DNA from 2 places in the Kitasatospora sp. NPDC085895 genome. Region 2 is predicted to be linked to the other one. Evidence: riboswitches for the same ligand, from Rfam matches in the RefSeq annotation. Region 2 holds a riboswitch; the other holds the start of a gene.
The links. Region 2 has a riboswitch for thiamine pyrophosphate ahead of thiC (phosphomethylpyrimidine synthase ThiC). Riboswitches for the same ligand answer to the same signal wherever they lie in the genome.
Positions count from the first base shown of each region.

Region 1 (8,064 bases), on a different contig from region 2:
GAGGCGCTCACCCTGATCGACCGGCTCGACCCGGACCGCGAGCCGGGCCGGCTGACCTTCATCACCCGGATGGGTGCAGGCAAGATCCGCGAGCACCTGCCCGCCCTGGTCGAGAAGGTCACCGCCTCCGGCGCCCAGCCGGTGTGGATCTGCGACCCGATGCACGGCAACACCTTCGAGGCCGAGACCGGCCACAAGACCCGCCGCTTCGACGACGTCCTCGACGAGGTCAAGGGCTTCTTCGAGGTGCACCGCGCGCTCGGCACCCACCCGGGCGGCATCCACGTCGAGCTCACCGGTGACGACGTCACCGAGTGCGTGGGCGGCGGCGACGAGGTCCTCGTCGACGACCTGCACCAGCGTTACGAGACGGCCTGCGACCCGCGGCTCAACCGCAGCCAGTCGCTCGACCTGGCCTTCCTGGTCGCGGAGATGTACCGCAGCCAGTGAGTCCGGCGGCCGCGATGATCGCAATGTGACAAAGGCCCCTCCGCTTTCCCGGTCTCCGGGGGCGGAGGGGCTTCGCTTTGCGGGTACCTTGGGTAAGGTAAGGCTTAGCGAGGTAAGGCCAGCCTTGCCGATCAAGGAACACCAGCCCGGGAGAGCCGCCGATGTACGTGTGCATGTGTCATGCGGTCACCGAGGCCCAGGTCAAGCAGGAGATCGACGGCGGCGCCGTCACTCCGCGGCAGATAGCCAAGGGCTGCAAGGCCGGCACGGACTGCGGTTCCTGCGTCCGCCGGATCCAGGCCCTGCTCGGGGAGCACGGTGCCCGCCCGTGCCCGACGGCCAGGCTGGCCGCGAAGCTGGGGCTGGCCGATCCCGCGGTTGAGACCGCGCCCGAGCGCGGTCTCGAGGCCGCCTAGGGGTCCCGCCGGCGGCGCCGGGCCCTCAGCTCTCCGGCTGCTCGATGAGCTGGGCCAGGTAGAGCGGCTCGCCGAGCTTCTCCAGCAGTTCGAGCTGGGTGTCCAGGTAGTCGATGTGGTGCTCCTCGTCGGCGAGGATCGCCTCGAAGATGTTGGCCGAGGTGACGTCGTTCTTGGCCCGCATGACGACGATGCCGCGGCGCAGCCGGTCGATCGCCTCGACCTCGACCTGCCGGTCGGCCTCGAACATCTCCTTGACCGTCTGGCCGATCCGGACGTGGAACAGCCGCTGGTAGTTGGGCAGGCCGTCCAGGAAGAGGATCCGGTCGGTCAGCGTCTCCGCGTGCTTCATCTCGTCGAAGGACTCGTGCCGGGTGTAGGCGGCGAGCTTCGTCCAGCCGTTGTTCTCCTGCATCTTGGCGTGCAGGAAGTACTGGTTGATGGCGGTGAGCTCGGCGGTGAGCTGCTCGTTGAGGAACTCGATGACCTCGGGGTCGCCCTGCATGGCGTGCCTTCCTGATAGCCGTCCGTCGCTTGCCCGCATGGTGGCACTGGAGCGGGCACGGTTTCCAGTAAGTTCACACTTACCCCGGTCTATGGCTAATGTCCGATTTCCCGATGTGCGGGTTCGATAGAGGGGGCGTGCACGAGGGGCGCGCGACACGGACCGTCCGCCGTCTGCGACCATGGAGGCATGGGTCAGTACGAACCGGAACCACCGCAGCCGTCCGACCCGCGGCTCCCTCCCGGCCAGCGCCTCCAGCGCGGCTGGCCGGTGCTGCACTACGGACCGGTGCCCCGCTTCAAGCCGCAGAGCTGGGACTTCCAGGTGTTCGGGGCGACCGCCTCGGCCGAGAAGCACCGCTGGGACTTCGAGGGCTTCCACGCCCTGCCGCGGGTGACCGTCCGCGGCGACCTGCACTGCGTCACCCGCTTCTCGATGCTTGGCAACGAGTGGGGCGGCGTCGCCGCCAAGACCGTCCTCGACCTGGTGCCACCGGCCCCCGGCGTCACCCACGTCATGGTCTGGGCCGAGTACGGCTACAGCGCCAACCTGCGGCTCGCCGACTTCACCGACCCGCAGACCGTCTTCGCCACCCACCGCAACGGCGAGCCGCTCACCGTCGAGCACGGCTTCCCCGTCCGCCTCGTGGTGCCGCACCTGTACGCCTGGAAGGGCCCCAAGTGGGTCCGCGGGGTCGAGTACATGCGGGCCGACCGCCGCGGCTTCTGGGAGGAGCGGGGCTACCACAACCTCGCCGACCCGTGGGCCGAGCAGCGCTACTCCTACCAGGAGGAGCCGGGCGACGGACCGCTGCGCTGACGGCCGCCGGCCCCCGACGACCCGCTAGAACAGCCCGAAGCTGATCACCACGGTGCTGCCCTGCGCACGGGGGGTGCCGGCCTTGGGCACCTGTGCGGAGACCTTGCCGGTGCCGAACAGGTTCAGCCCCGTGGCCTGCACCTTGAAACCGGCGTCGGTCAGCGCCTTCGTGGCGTCGTCCTTGCTCAGGCCGACCACGTCCGGCACCGGCTGCATGCCCTTGCTGACCACCAGCGCGACCGGCGTGTTCGGGCTGACCGAGGTGCCGGCGCCCGGCTCCGCGCTGATCACCGAACCCTCGGGCGCGTCGTCGTCGAACGCCTCCCGGGTCGTCCCCGGGGTCAGCCTGGCATCGGTGAGCGCCTTGCGGGCCTGCTCCAGCGGCAGGCCCTCCAGCGGCGGCACCGCCACCCGGTCCGGCCCCTTGGACAGCACCACCTTCACCGGATCGCTCTTGCGGGCCCGGGCGCCCACCCCGGGATCGGTGGAGATCACCTGCCCGGCCGTCACGGTCTCGCTGAACTGCTGGCTGAACGTGCCGCGCAGCCCCGACCTGTCCAGGGTCGCCACCGCCTGCGCCTCGGTCTGCCCGAGCACGGTCGGCACCGTCGTGTACAGCCCGTCCGAGAGCAGGTACGTCGCCCCGCCGACCAGCAGCAGCACCACCGCGATCACCGCGCCCCAGATCAGCGGGGCGCGCGAGCGCGGCGGCCGCGGCGCACGGGGCGGCCGGGCCGGCACCGACTCGTCGTACGGCCGCGGCGGCGTCAGCAGGTCGGCCGGCACGTCCAGCACGCTGGTGCGCTCCACCGGGCGGTCCACCACCGCGGTGACCTCACCGGTCGGGTACTGCGGGGTCGGCCGGGTCGAGGCCGGCGGCTCGGCGTCCAGCTGCGCCGGGGTGAGCGCCCGGCGGGCCCGCTGCAGCGCGGCCAGCATCTCCACCGCGTCCCACGGGCGGGCCTGCGGGTCGCGGGCGGTCGCGGCAGCCACTATGGCGTCCAGCTCGCGGCCCACCCCGGGGGCGGCCAGCGACGGCGCCGGGACGTCCTCGTTCAGGTGCCGGTAGATCACCTGCATGGCGTTCTCACCGGTGTGCGGCTTGGCGCCGGTCAGCATCTCGTACAGCAGGATGCCGGCCGCGTACACGTCGACCCGCTGGTCGGTCGGGCCGTCCTGGCGGATCTGCTCCGGCGCGAGGTAGGAGACGGTGCCGAGCACCGTGCCGGTCGAGGTGGTGCTGGTGACGGCGTCGCCCGCGCCCTCCGTGCCGGTCAGCAGCCGCACCAGGCCGAAGTCCGCGACCTTCACCATGCCGCCGTCGGTGATCAGCACGTTCTCCGGCTTGACGTCCCGGTGCACCAGGCCCGCCCGGTGCGCCGCGCCGAGCGCCGCCAGCACCGGCTCCAGGATGTCCAGCGCGGCCCGGGCCGACAGCGCCCCGCGGTCGCGCAGCAGGTCGCGCAAGGTCCGCCCGGGCACGTACTCCATCGCCAGGAACACCGCCCGGCCGTCCGCGCCCTGGTCGAAGACGTTCACCACGTTCGGGTGGGACAGCCGCGCCACGGCCTTCGCCTCGCGGATGAACCGGCCGGTGAACTCGTTGCCGCCGTCGGCGGCCAGCGCCGGGTGCATCACCTTCAGCGCGACGACGCGGTCCAGCCGGGTGTCCGTCCCGCGGTACACCGTGGCCATGCCCCCGACGGCGATGCGCCGATCAACCCGGTACCGGCCGTCGAGCAGGGCACCGATCAGGGGGTCGTCGAGCGTCATGTCCACCCGAGGAGTGTAGGGCGCAGGGGTGACCCCCGGCCCGGCACGGCGCCGCCTCCGGTGCGGTTGTGCCGATGTTGAGACATGCGATCGCGCCCCCGGGGGCGGCCGAGTCGGGGGCGCGCGCGCGGGGGTCGCCCTAGAACGCCGGGTGTTCGCGGGTGTCGAGGTGGGCGCGGCCGGCCATCTGGGAGGAGGCCTCGGCGTGGAAGCGGCGCGGGATGCGGCCCGCGCGGTACGCCAGCCGGCCGGCCTCGGCGGCCCGCTTCATCGCGTCCGCCATCAGCACCGGGTCCTGAGCCCGCGTCACCGCCGAGGCCAGCATCACCGCCGAGCAGCCCAGCTCCATCGCCAGCGCCACGTCGGAGGCGGTGCCCGCGCCGGCGTCCAGGACGACCGGCACGCCCGCGCCCTCCACGATCAGCTGGAAGTTGTGCGGGTTGCGGATCCCCAGGCCCGAGCCGATCGGCGACCCCAGCGGCATGATCGCCGCGCAGCCGACGTCCTCCAGCTTCCGCGCCAGCACCGGGTCGTCGTTGGTGTACGGCAGCACCGTGAAACCGTCGTCGACCAGGGTCTCGGCGGCGTCCAGCAGTTCGATCGGGTCGGGCAGCAGCGTCCGCTCGTCCGCGATCACCTCCAGCTTCACCCAGTCGGTGCCGAGCGCCTCGCGGGCCAGACGGGCCGTCAGCACCGCCTCGCCGGCGGTGAAGCAGCCCGCCGTGTTGGGCAGCACCCGGATCCCGTTGCGGGTCAGCACGTCGAGCACCGACCCCTGGGTCGAGGCGTTGACCCGGCGCATCGCGACCGTGGTCAGCTCGGTGCCGGACACCTGCAGCGCCTGCTCCAGCACGTCCAGGCTGGGGGCGCCGCCGGTGCCCATGATCAGGCGCGAGGTGAACGCCGTGCCCGCGATCGTGAACAGGTCGTCGGCCATCGTCAGCCTCCCTGGACGGCGGTGAGGATCTCCACCCGGTCGCCCGCGCCGAGCACGGTGGCCGGCCAGGCGCCGCGCGGCACCACGGCCTCGTTGACCGCCGCCGCCACCCCGGTGTTCGCGGCGGACACCCGGGCCACCACCTCGGCCAGCGTGGTGCCCGGAGGCAGTTCCTGCGGCTCGCCGTTGACGGTCAGGGGGACGGGCACCGGATCGGTGTTCAGCATGCGAGGGCCTTCGCGTGGAAACGGTCGGGGGAGAAGGGGGCGGCGAGCTCCGGGACGCTCCCGGTCGCCAGGTGCTCGCCGAGCAGGTCGGCGGTCACCGGCGTCAGCAGCACGCCGTTGCGGTAGTGGCCGGTGGCGGCGACCAGCCCGGGCAGCCGGGTCGGGCCGAGCAGCGGCGCGTTGTCGGGCGAGCCGGGCCGCAGCCCGGCACCGGTCTCCACCAGCGGCAGCTCGGTCAGACCCGGTACCAACTCGTGGGCGTCGCGCAGCAGTTCGTAGACCCCGCCGGCGGTCACCGTGGTGTCGAAGCCCTGCTCCTCGCTGGTCGCGCCGATCACCAGCTCGCCGTCCGCCCGCGGTACCAGGTAGATGTGCTGCCCGCGGACCACCGCCCGCACGTTGCGCGAGAGGAACGGCCGGTACGCCTCCGGAATCCGCAGCCGCAGCACCTGGCCCTTCACCGGCCGCACCGGCGGCAGCACCCCCTCCGGCAGACCGGGCAGCAGATGGCTGCGGCAGCCCGCCGCCAGCACCGTCCGTCCGGCCGCGAGCTCGGCGCCGCCGTCCGTCCGCACCCCGGCCGCCCGGCCCTCCTCGACCAGCAGCTCGACCGCGGACTCCCGGTGCAGCACCACCCCGGCCCGCTCGCAGGCCACCACCAGCGCCCGGGCGAGGCGCCGCCCGTCCACCTGGTGGTCCCCGGTGACCAGCAGGCCGCCGCGCACCCCCGGCGCCAGCATCGGCTCCAGCCGGCGGCACTCCCGGCCGGTCAGCCACTGCGAGTCCAGGCCCAGCCGGGCCTGGAAGGCGTGCAACTCGCGCAGTTCCTCGCGGTCGTCCGCGTCCAGCGCCACCGCCAGCGTCCCGGTCCGCCGGTAGCCGGTGTCCAGGCCCGTCACTTCGGTCAGCTCGGCCGCGAACGCGGCGTACCGCTCGTTCGACGCCATGCCCAGGCGCAGCAGCGGCTCCTCGCCGTACTGCAGCTCCGTCACCGGCGCCAGCATGCCCGCCGCGACCTGCGCTGCACCGCCGCCGGGCACGGGATCGACCAGGGCCACGGCCAGGCCGCGCTGCGCCGCCCGCCAGGCGACGCCGAGCCCGATGATGCCGCCGCCGACCACCAGCACGTCTGAATGGGACCGTGCCACGTCGCTGATTCTCCCTTCGCCGGCATGACCCGGATCAGGTTCGGACGGTCGCAGGCCGCTCCAGCCCGCCTCTCAGCCCGGTGCTCCGGGCTCCCGTGTGGTGTGCACCCACCATAACGCCGGGTGTCGCCCACCCCGAAAGGGCGTACACGGGCCGGACACCCCGGCGATAGGGTGGCCGCCGTGGCAGAGCTGAACGGAACGGACCGCGTCCTGATCGCCGGCACCGGCATGGCCGGCGCCCAGTGCGCCCTCGCCCTGCGCCAGGGCGGCTTCCGCGGGACGGTCGCGCTGGTCGGCGACGAGCCGCACCGCCCGTACGACCGGCCGCCGCTCTCCAAGGACGTCCTGCTCGGCAAGAGCGACTCCACCGCCTTCGACATCGACTGGGAGCAGCTCGGCGTCGAGCTGCTGCTCGGCCGCCGCGCCACCGGCCTCGAACCCGGCGTCCTGCACACCGACGCCGGCCCGCTCGCCCACGACGCCCTGGTGATCGCCACCGGCGCCGAGGCCACCACCCTGCCCGCCGCCGCCGGCACCCGCATGCTGCGAACCCTCGACGACGCCCTCGCGCTGCGCGCCGACCTCACCCCCGGCACCCGGATCGCCCTGGTCGGCGCCGGCTGGATCGGCGCCGAGACCGCCACCGTCGCCCGGCAGCTCGGCTGCCACGTGACCGTCGTCGAGGCCGGCCCCGCACCGCTGCCCGGAGTCCTGCCCGCCGAGCTCGGCGCCCTGATGGCCCGCTGGTACGCGGACGCCGGCGTCGACCTGCGCTGCGGCACCGGCGTCGCCGCCGTCGAACCCGCCGGCCTGCTGCTCGCCGACGGCAGCCGGATCGACGCCGACCACGTCGTCGTCGGCATCGGCGCCCGCCCCGCCACCCGCTGGCTGGCCGGCTCCGGCGTCGCCCTCGACGCGGCCGGCGCCGTCCTGGTCGACGAGCGGCTGCGCACCGGCGCCCCCGGCGTGTGGGCGGCCGGCGACTGCACCTCCTACCCCTCGCGCCGCTCCGGCACCCGGCTCACCGTCCAGCACTGGGACCACGCCCTGCAGTCCGGCGCCGCCGCGGCCGCCTCGCTGCTCGGCTCCGACACCCCCTACGACCCGGTGCCGTACTTCTGGTCCGAGCAGTTCGGGCGCATGGTCCAGTACGCCGGCCGGCACGCCGACGCCGACGAGCTGCTGTGGCGCGGCAGCCCCGACGAGCCGTCCTGGTCGGTGCTGTGGCTGCGCGGCGGCGCCGCCGTCGCCCTGCTCGCCGTGGACCGGCCCCGCGACCTCAACCAGGCGAAGCGGCTCATCGAGCGCGGCACCCCGCTGGACCGCGCCCGCGCCGCCGACCCGGCCGTCCAGCTGAAGGCCGCCGCGGCCTGAGCCGCGCCCACCCGGGGCCGCCGTCCCCGGCGGTCGTCCGGTCACGATCCGTCATCGGTACCGGGCGGGCCGGGCGGGCTGCGTGCGCGCGGGGCCCGGCAGGTGGCAGTCTGGTGCCGTGAGTGAGATCGATCCCAAGATTGACGCCCTGGTCCCGGCCTGGATGTACCTGCCCGACATCTCCGAACTGTGGGGTGTGCAGGTCACGGAGGTCCGCAACATGGTGAAGGCCAACACCCTGCTGGCCGTCCGCCGCGGCGAGAACAGGTCGCTGCAGGTGCCCGCCGCGTTCATCACGCCGGACGGTCCGGTCAAGCACCTGATCGGCACCCTGACCGTCCTGCGCGACTCCGGTTTCAGCGACGAGGAGATCCTCGAGTGGCTCTTCACCGAGGACCCGTCGCTGCCCGGC
Region 1 covers NZ_JBFBJY010000012.1:150,596-158,659, forward strand. The annotation lists gene AB0442_RS10905 (class II 3-deoxy-7-phosphoheptulonate synthase) at 1-450, shown strand, start outside; gene AB0442_RS10910 ((2Fe-2S)-binding protein) at 612-866, shown strand; gene bfr (bacterioferritin) at 892-1,371, opposite strand; gene AB0442_RS10920 (sulfite oxidase-like oxidoreductase) at 1,561-2,190, shown strand; gene pknB (Stk1 family PASTA domain-containing Ser/Thr kinase) at 2,215-3,963, opposite strand; gene AB0442_RS10930 (thiazole synthase) at 4,103-4,900, opposite strand; gene thiS (sulfur carrier protein ThiS) at 4,903-5,127, opposite strand; gene thiO (glycine oxidase ThiO) at 5,121-6,275, opposite strand; TPP riboswitch at 6,270-6,382, opposite strand; gene AB0442_RS10945 (FAD-dependent oxidoreductase) at 6,450-7,652, shown strand; gene AB0442_RS10950 (Rv2175c family DNA-binding protein) at 7,771-8,064, shown strand, end outside.
Region 1: it holds a riboswitch for thiamine pyrophosphate, as region 2 does, so the genes downstream of both, thiO (glycine oxidase ThiO) here and thiC (phosphomethylpyrimidine synthase ThiC) in region 2, are expected to answer to the same signal.

Region 2 (8,064 bases):
GGCTCCGCAAAGGGTTGCCGCGAGCCGGGAACTTCTTCGGGTCACCTCGTGGTCAGGTGTCGATCAGCGTCCGGGGTGACGTCGGCTCCACGGCTGAGCAGTCACCTCGGAGGCGGTGGCGCCGGGAAGCAGTGCTTCTCCGCAATGCTTCAGCCCGGAAGCAGCACATTCGCGGCCCGACGACGGAGCAGGGCCACCGCTGAGGAGATGTGCGCCGGTCAGGGATCGGAGGATGCGTGCCCTGACGGCTGCGGTGGGCGATCCCTCGGCTCCGACGCCCAACGGCGGAGCGCTGCCCCGGGAGGCCCCCTCCACCTCCCGGAGCAGCGCGGTCGGTACCGGTCTCAGTCCGCCAGCGGCAGGTAGACCCGGTTGCCCTGGGCGGCGAACTCCGCGGACTTCTCGGCCATGCCGGCCAGCGCCTCGGCGTCGTAGCCGGAGGCGACCGCGGTGGAGCCGTCGCCGTGCTCGTCGCGGATCTTCTGACTGATCTTCATCGAGCAGAACTTCGGCCCGCACATGGAGCAGAAGTGCGCGGTCTTGGCGGGCTCGGCGGGCAGCGTCTCGTCGTGGAAGTCGCGGGCGGTCTCGGGGTCGAGGGCCAGGTTGAACTGGTCCTCCCAGCGGAACTCGAAGCGCGCGTCGGAGAGCGCGTCGTCCCAGGCCTGGGCGCCGGGGTGGCCCTTGGCGAGGTCGGCCGCGTGGGCGGCGATCTTGTAGGTGATGACGCCGGTCTTCACGTCGTCCCGGTTGGGTAGGCCCAGGTGCTCCTTGGGCGTGACGTAGCAGAGCATGGCGGTGCCCCACCAGGCGATCATCGCGGCGCCGATGCCCGAGGTGATGTGGTCGTAGCCGGGCGCGACGTCCGTGGTGAGCGGGCCGAGGGTGTAGAAGGGCGCCTCGTCGCAGATCTCCTTCTGGAGGTCCATGTTCTCCTTGATCTTGTGCATCGGGACGTGGCCCGGGCCCTCGATCATCACCTGGACGTTGCGCTCGCGGGCGATCCGGCCGAGCTCGCCGAGCGTCTGCAGCTCCGCGAACTGGGCCTCGTCGTTGGCGTCCGCGATCGACCCCGGGCGCAGGCCGTCACCGAGCGAGAAGGTGACGTCGTACGCGGCGAGGATGTCGCAGAGCTCCTCGAAGTTGGTGTAGAGGAAGTTCTCCTCGTGGTGCGCCAGGCACCAGGCGGCCATGATCGAGCCGCCGCGGGAGACGATGCCGGTCTTGCGGCGGGCGGTCAGCGGCACGTAGCGCAGCAGCACGCCGGCGTGCACGGTCATGTAGTCGACGCCCTGCTCGCACTGCTCGACGACGGTGTCGCGGTAGACCTCCCAGCTGAGGTCCTCGGCCCGGCCGTCGACCTTCTCCAGCGCCTGGTAGAGCGGCACGGTGCCGATCGGCACGGGGGAGTTGCGCAGGATCCACTCGCGGGTGGTGTGGATGTTGCGGCCGGTCGAGAGGTCCATGACGGTGTCGGCGCCCCATCGGGTCGCCCAGGTCATCTTCTCGACCTCCTCCTCGATCGAGGAGGTGACCGCGGAGTTGCCGATGTTGGCGTTGATCTTCACCAGGAAGTTGGTGCCGATGATCGCCGGCTCGACCTCGGGGTGGTTCACGTTGACCGGGATGACGGCCCGGCCGCGGGCGACCTCGTCGCGGACGAACTCCGGGGCGAGCCCCTCGCGCAGCGCCACGAACTCCATCTCGGGCGTGATCACGCCCTGCTTGGCGTACGCGAGCTGGGTGACGGCGGCGCCGGCCCGGCCGCGCAGCGGGCGCCGCGGGCGGCCGGGGAAGACCGCGTCGAGGTTGCGGAGGTTCCCGCCGCGCGGCGAGGTGTGCTTGATGCCGTCGTCCTCGGGGCGGGCCTCGCGGCCCTCGTACTCCTCGACGTCGCCGCGCTGGCGGATCCAGGCGTCGCGCAGGGCGGGCAGGCCGCGCCGCACGTCGGGCTCGTAGGAGGGGTCGGTGTACGGGCCGGAGGTGTCGTACAGCGGGACGGTGCGGCCGTTGGTGAGGAGGACCTCCCGGTACGGCACCCGGAGGTCGGGGCGGCTGCCCTCGCGGTGGGCCTTGCGCCAGGCCGGGGTCGGGTAGCCGGTGGACGCGCTGCTGACGCCCCGGCCGGAGACAGACTGCGGCTGTGCTTCAAAGGTGGTCATGAGACCCTCTACTCCCTACGCCGGCATTACCCGGTCAGGTTCCTGCGGTCGGCGCAGCGGTCGGTCCGTGTACCGCGGACCTTTCAGCGCCCTCTCAGCCCGGTGCTCCGAGCTCCCGTTGGCTGCAGGCGGATGCCTGCAGCAAGACGTCAACACCGTAGCGGCAGCGTCGTGGCAGGTCCAGACGGGTTCCGGCCAGTGGACGGGCACGGCAGACTGGCCGGCATGGTGGGCAGCACAGGGCGGGTGACCGGGCGGACGGGGCCGGGGCTGGTGGGCGAGGTGATGGTGTTCGTCCCCGAACGGCACGGGACGGAGGCCTTCCTGGCGTATCCGGCGGTGCCGGGCGAGGAGCTGGCGGTGGGCACCCCGGTGGTGGTCGTGGAGTACCAGCCGCCGCGCACGGTGTACGTCGCGGCGGTCCTTTGACGGAATCTTGACGCACTCCTGGGCGAAACACGGCCGCCGGGCCCTTCCCCCGCGATCACGACAGGCGCAGAATCTCCTGCTGCCGCCGGCTACCGCGCCTTCCTGCACACCAGAGCGCAGCCACGGGACACCGGCGTGCCCTGAAGGGGGAATCAGCCGATGTTGATCGGCATCGCGGGGGCCGTCGCGGCTTCCATCGTCGTCCTGGTCGTGCTCTTCAAGCTCATGTGGCGGGTCGCCGAACCGAACGAGGCACTGATCATCTCCGGGTCCCGGCACCGCTCCGAAGGGGTCGCGGACGGGCTCGGATTCCGCATCGTCACCGGGCGCGGCACGCTGGTGCTGCCCGGTGTCCAGGTGGTGCGCCGGCTCTCGCTGGACCTCAACGAGGCCGAGCTGGACGTCGAGTGCGTGACGTCGCAGGGCATCCCGGTGCACGTCAAGGGTGTGGTGATCTTCAAGGTCGGCGACGACCCGGTGTCGATCGCCAATGCCGCCCGCCGCTTCCTCGACCAGCAGAAGATGATGGGCCACCGGGTCCACAACGTCTTCGCCGGCCATCTGCGGTCCATCGTCGGCGGGTTGACGGTCGAGGACATGATCCGCGACCGGGAGCGGATGACCGGGGAGACCCGGGCCGCGTCCGGCAGCGAGATGGAGAAGCTCGGCCTGATCATCGACTCGCTGCAGATCCAGGAGATCCTCGACCCGACCGGCTACATCACCAACCTGGCCGCCCCGCACGCCGCCGCGGTGCAGCGGGACGCCCGGATCGCGGCCGCGGAGGCGGACCGCCGGGCCACCGAGGCCGAGCAGGAGGCCTTCGCCCGCAAGGCCGAGGCCACCCGCAACTCCGGCATCCAGCAGGCCGGTTACCAGGCCGAGCTGGAGACGGCGCAGGCCCGGGCGTTCCAGGCCGGTCCGCTGGCGCAGGCCGCGGCCCGGCAGGAGGTCGTCGTCCAGGAGACCAAGGTGGCCGAGCTGGAGGCGGACCGCAAGGAGCAGCAGCTGCAGGCGGACGTCCGCAAGCCGGCCGACGCCCGGGCGTACGAGACCCGGACGAAGGCGCAGGCCGACCGCGACGCCCGGATCTCGGCGGCCGAGGCGCTGGCCCGGGAGACCGAGCTGAAGGCCGCGGCCGAGGCGAACCGGGTGAAGATCGCCGCCACCGCGGAGGCGGAGGCCACCAAGGCCCGCGGTCTGGCCGCGGCCGAGGCCACCCGGGCGACCGGCCAGGCCGAGGCGGCGGCCGCGGAGGCCAAGGGCCTGGCGGCGGCCGAGGCGGCCCGTGCGCTCGGTCTGGCCGAGGCGGAGGCGATCAAGGCGCGGGCGTCGGCCCTGGCGGAGAACCAGGAGGCGGTCGTCGCGCAGCAGTTGGCGGAGAACTGGCCGGAGATCGTCCGGGCCGGCGCGGAGGCCTTCGGCAACGTCGAGCACATGGTGCTGCTGAACGGCGCCGAGGGCATGGGCGAGATGATGGCCAAGGCGCTCACCATGGGCGGCACGGGTCTCGGTCTGGCCCGGCAGCTGCTCGCCGCGATGGGCCAGCAGCAGGCTCCGGCCGAGCCGGTGGCCGCCGCCGGGCGCGCGGTGAGCCACGCCATCCCCGTCCAGGAGGGCGCGGAGGGCTGAGCACGGCGGCAGCCCGCCCGGCCGCGGTGTGCGGCGGGGCGGGCTGCTGCGTGTCCGGGGGCGGGCGGGCCGGGTCAGGCCCGGTAGGCCTCGGCGAGGGCGGTGAAGACGGCCTTGGGGCGGCGGACGCCGTCCTCCAGGGCGACCGCGCCGTACGAGCCGAGGTCGAGGTCGTGGGCCGGGTCGTCGGGGCGGTGCGGGGCGCGGTAGCCGGCCCAGGTGAACCAGAAGGCGGCGTCCACGCCCTCCTCCTCGAAGACCGGCAGCAGCTCCTGCAGGTACCGCACCTGCTCCTGCTCGTCGCGGACGAGTCCGGCGCGGACGGCGGGCGGCTGCGCGGTGCGGTCGATCACGTCCCAGCCGAGGCCGCCGCGGTCGCCGGCACCGGCGTAGGTGCAGCAGCCGAACTCGGTGACGGCCACCGGCTTGCCGTGGGCGGAGTGGGCGCGCAGCTCGTCGCGGTAGCGGGCGGCGTTGTGGGCGTCCCGGTAGGCGTCGACGGCGACCAGGTCGAAGGGCGTCCAGTCGATCCGCTCCCAGACGCCGGAGGCATAGGTGATCCGGCCGCCGAACGCGGCGCGGCAGACGGCGGCGGTGTCGGCGAGGAAGGCGTCGAGGCGGGCGGTCGCGGCGGGCACGGCCTGCCGGGTCCCGGGGTGGAGGAGGGCGGCGATCCGCTCGCCGAGGTCGGCGCCGGGCAGGAACCCGTCGGCGAAGAGGGTGAGTTCGCAGCCGAGGACGAGGAGCACCTCGGCGCCGGCGGCCCGCAGCCGCTCGGCGCGGCGGGCGCAGTCCAGCAGGACGGGTCGCATGGCCCGCTCGTCCAGGCCGCAGGGGAAGGGCGCGAACCAGACCTCCAGGCCGTGCGCGGCGGCGTGCTCGGCGGCCAGGGCGATCCGCTCCAGGTCGGCACCGGTGATCCGGACGGCCGTGCAGTGCAGGTCCTCGGCGATGCTGCGCATCTCGGCACGGACCTCGGCCGGGTCGAAGTGCGGCCGGGAGGACCGCCCGTCGGGGGTGAAGCCGGTGTCGTAGTTGATGCCCTTGGCGCGCATGGCGGTCGGTCCCCGTGGTCGTGGTGCGGCTGGTGGTCGGGTGCTCGGTGCGGGTGGTCGGTCCCGGGTGTGCCCGGTGGGGCGTTCGGGTCACTCGGCGTCGGCGACGACCTGCTCGGCGATCCGCTCGGCGACCTTGTTGCCGGCGAGGATGCCGACGCCGATCGCGGCGACCAGGAAGACGGTGCCGAGCCAGGCCATGGTCTCCACCGGCAGGGTGTAGGCGCCGACGACCCGGGCGACGCACTCGGCGACCAGGACGGAGCCCCAGACGAGCGAGAAGGTGCGCTCCTGACGGCGGAAGGCGGCCGAGCCGGCGGCCAGCCGGTCCCAGGCGGCGTCCCGGGCGGCGATGCCCTTGACGATGAAGGGCTTGAGGCCGGCGGTCATCAGCGGGCGGCGGCCGAAGGCCGAGACGATGATCGAGATGCCGATGATGCTGCTGATCGCGCCGTCCTTGGCGAGCATCAGCCGCGGGTCGCCGCTGATCGCGGAGAGCGCGATGCCGGCGGTGTTGACCACCAGCATGAGCAGCGCGAGCCCGTTGAGGGTGCGCTCGCGGAGCAGTCCGGCGACGGTGCGGACGGCCGGGACGGCGCTGGAGAGCGCCAGCGAGGGCACCAGGCCGAGGCCGAGGGCGCTGTGCGCGGCGAAGTAGACGCCGAGCGGGACGGCGACGTCGACCGCGAGCGGCCTGAGCGCCGCCAGCTTGGTGGCGGTGGCCTCGCTGCGGCCGCTCTTCGCGGTCTGCTCGGCGTGCTCGGTCGTGTCGATCGCCGCGGTGGTGGTGATGGTGGCCATGGTGTCCGCTCCCCGTTGTCGGTGGTGCCCTGTTCCCGATGCATCGAGAATCCCGTGGACGGGGGGTCGCCCGGCAGTGTCGGCCGCACCGGGATCCGCATGACGGATGTCACGGCCGCGTCCCGGCAGGGAGGTCGGGGGGAACACCGGTCGGTCCTGAGTACGGGTACTCAGGCCGTGGGCGCCCGTGCCCCGGCAGCATGGCGGGCATGGACCTTCGATTCCCGAGCGTGGGCATCACCGCGGTGGGCGCCGGCCTGCCGGCCCGGGTGCTGACGTCGCAACAGCTCCAGGACGAGGTGGTGGCGGGCAGCGGGCTCCGGCTCCCCGAGCGGATGTTCGAGAAGGCCACGGGCATCGTGACCCGCCGCTTCGCCGCCGACGACGAGTACGCCTCCACGCTGGCCCTGACCGCCGCCCGGAACGCCCTCGACGGCGCCGGGTACGACCCGCTCGACATCGACCTGCTGGTGTACGCCTCCGCCACCCGGGACGTCTGCGAACCCGCCACCGCCCACCTGGTGCAGGCCGAACTCGGCTCCCGGGCGCACGCGTTCGACGTCTCCAACGCCTGCAACAGCTTCATCAACGGCATCGACGTGGCCCGCGCGATGATCCTCGCCGGACGGGCCCGGCGCGCCCTGGTGGTCACCGGTGAGACGCCCAGCCGGGCGATGCGCCGCGACCCGTCCGGTCTGGCCGACTTCCGGGACGGCTTCGCCGGCTACACCTTCGGCGACGCGGGTGCGGCCGTGGTCGTCGAGCCGGTCGAGCGCGGCGGGATCCTCGACGTGGAGACCGAGACGGCCTCCGAGCACTGGGCGGTCGGCGGGATACCCGGCGGCGGCTCGCGCCACCCGCGCGGCGACGAGTACAGCTACTTCCGGGGCGGCGGCAAGGAGTTGCGCGGCGTCTTCGAGAAGATCGGCGGCGACATCCTGACCCGGGTGGCGGCCCGCACCGGCCTCGGCTGGGACGCCTACGCCCGGGTGCTGGTGCACCAGGTGACGCTGCCCTACCTGGAGCGCTTCGTGGAGCTCACCGGGGTGCCGGAGGAGAAGCTGGTGCTGACCGTGCCCGAGCTGGGCAACGTGGCCAGCGCCACCCTCGGCGTCCAGCTCGACCGGATCCACGGCCGACTCGCCTCCGGCGACAAGGTGCTGATGGTCGGCCTCGGCGGTGGTGTCAGCCTGATGACGATGGTCTGGGAGGTGCCGTGACCACGCTCTGGGTGGTCGTCCCCGCGTACCGCGAGGAGACCCGGATCGGCGGCACCCTGCGCGCCCTGGCCGCGCAGCGGGACACCGACTTCACGCTGCTGGTGGTGGACAACGCCTCGGACGACCGGACGGTCGCCGTGGTCGAGGAGTTCGCCGCCGGGGCGCCCTTCCCGGTGCACGTCCTGGTGGAGCCGGAGAAGGGCGTCGGCTGCGCCGTCGACACCGGGTTCCGGCACGCCATCGCGCACGGCGCCGCCCTGCTCGCCCGCACCGACGCCGACTGCCTGCCGGAGCCCGGCTGGACGGCCGCCGCCCGCGCCGGGATGCTCGCCTCCCGCGGCCTGGTCTGCGGTCACATCACCGCCCGGCGCGACGAGCACGGGCCGGTCGGCCGCCGGGTGTTCCGGGCCCTGGTGGTGACGGGTGCCTTCTTCGGCCGGATCCGTCCCGCGCACCACCGCCGGCACGGCTTCCTGGTGCCCTACCGGATGCACGCGGGCAACAACATGGCGATCACCGCGGCCCTGTACGAGGCGGTCGGCGGGATGCCGCGCCGGCCCTCGCCGACCGACCGCACCTTCATCAACCGGGTCCGCCGGCACACCACCGCGATCGTGCAGCAGCGCGACATGGTGGTGCAGAACTCCACCCGCCGGATCCGCGCCTACGGCGTCCTCGGCACCGCCCGCTGGTACCTGGAGCGGGGCAGCGGCGGCCGCTCCGTCGACCCCCGATGAAGGAGCCGGACGTGCTCGACCACCTCAG
Region 2 covers NZ_JBFBJY010000064.1:4,836-12,899, forward strand. The annotation lists gene thiC (phosphomethylpyrimidine synthase ThiC) at 345-2,162, opposite strand; TPP riboswitch at 2,158-2,289, opposite strand; gene AB0442_RS30460 (hypothetical protein) at 2,388-2,591, shown strand; gene AB0442_RS30465 (SPFH domain-containing protein) at 2,751-4,223, shown strand; gene AB0442_RS30470 (hypothetical protein) at 4,298-5,278, opposite strand; gene AB0442_RS30475 (VC0807 family protein) at 5,369-6,079, opposite strand; gene AB0442_RS30480 (ketoacyl-ACP synthase III) at 6,289-7,299, shown strand; gene AB0442_RS30485 (glycosyltransferase family 2 protein) at 7,296-8,036, shown strand; gene AB0442_RS30490 (class I adenylate-forming enzyme family protein) at 8,048-8,064, shown strand, end outside.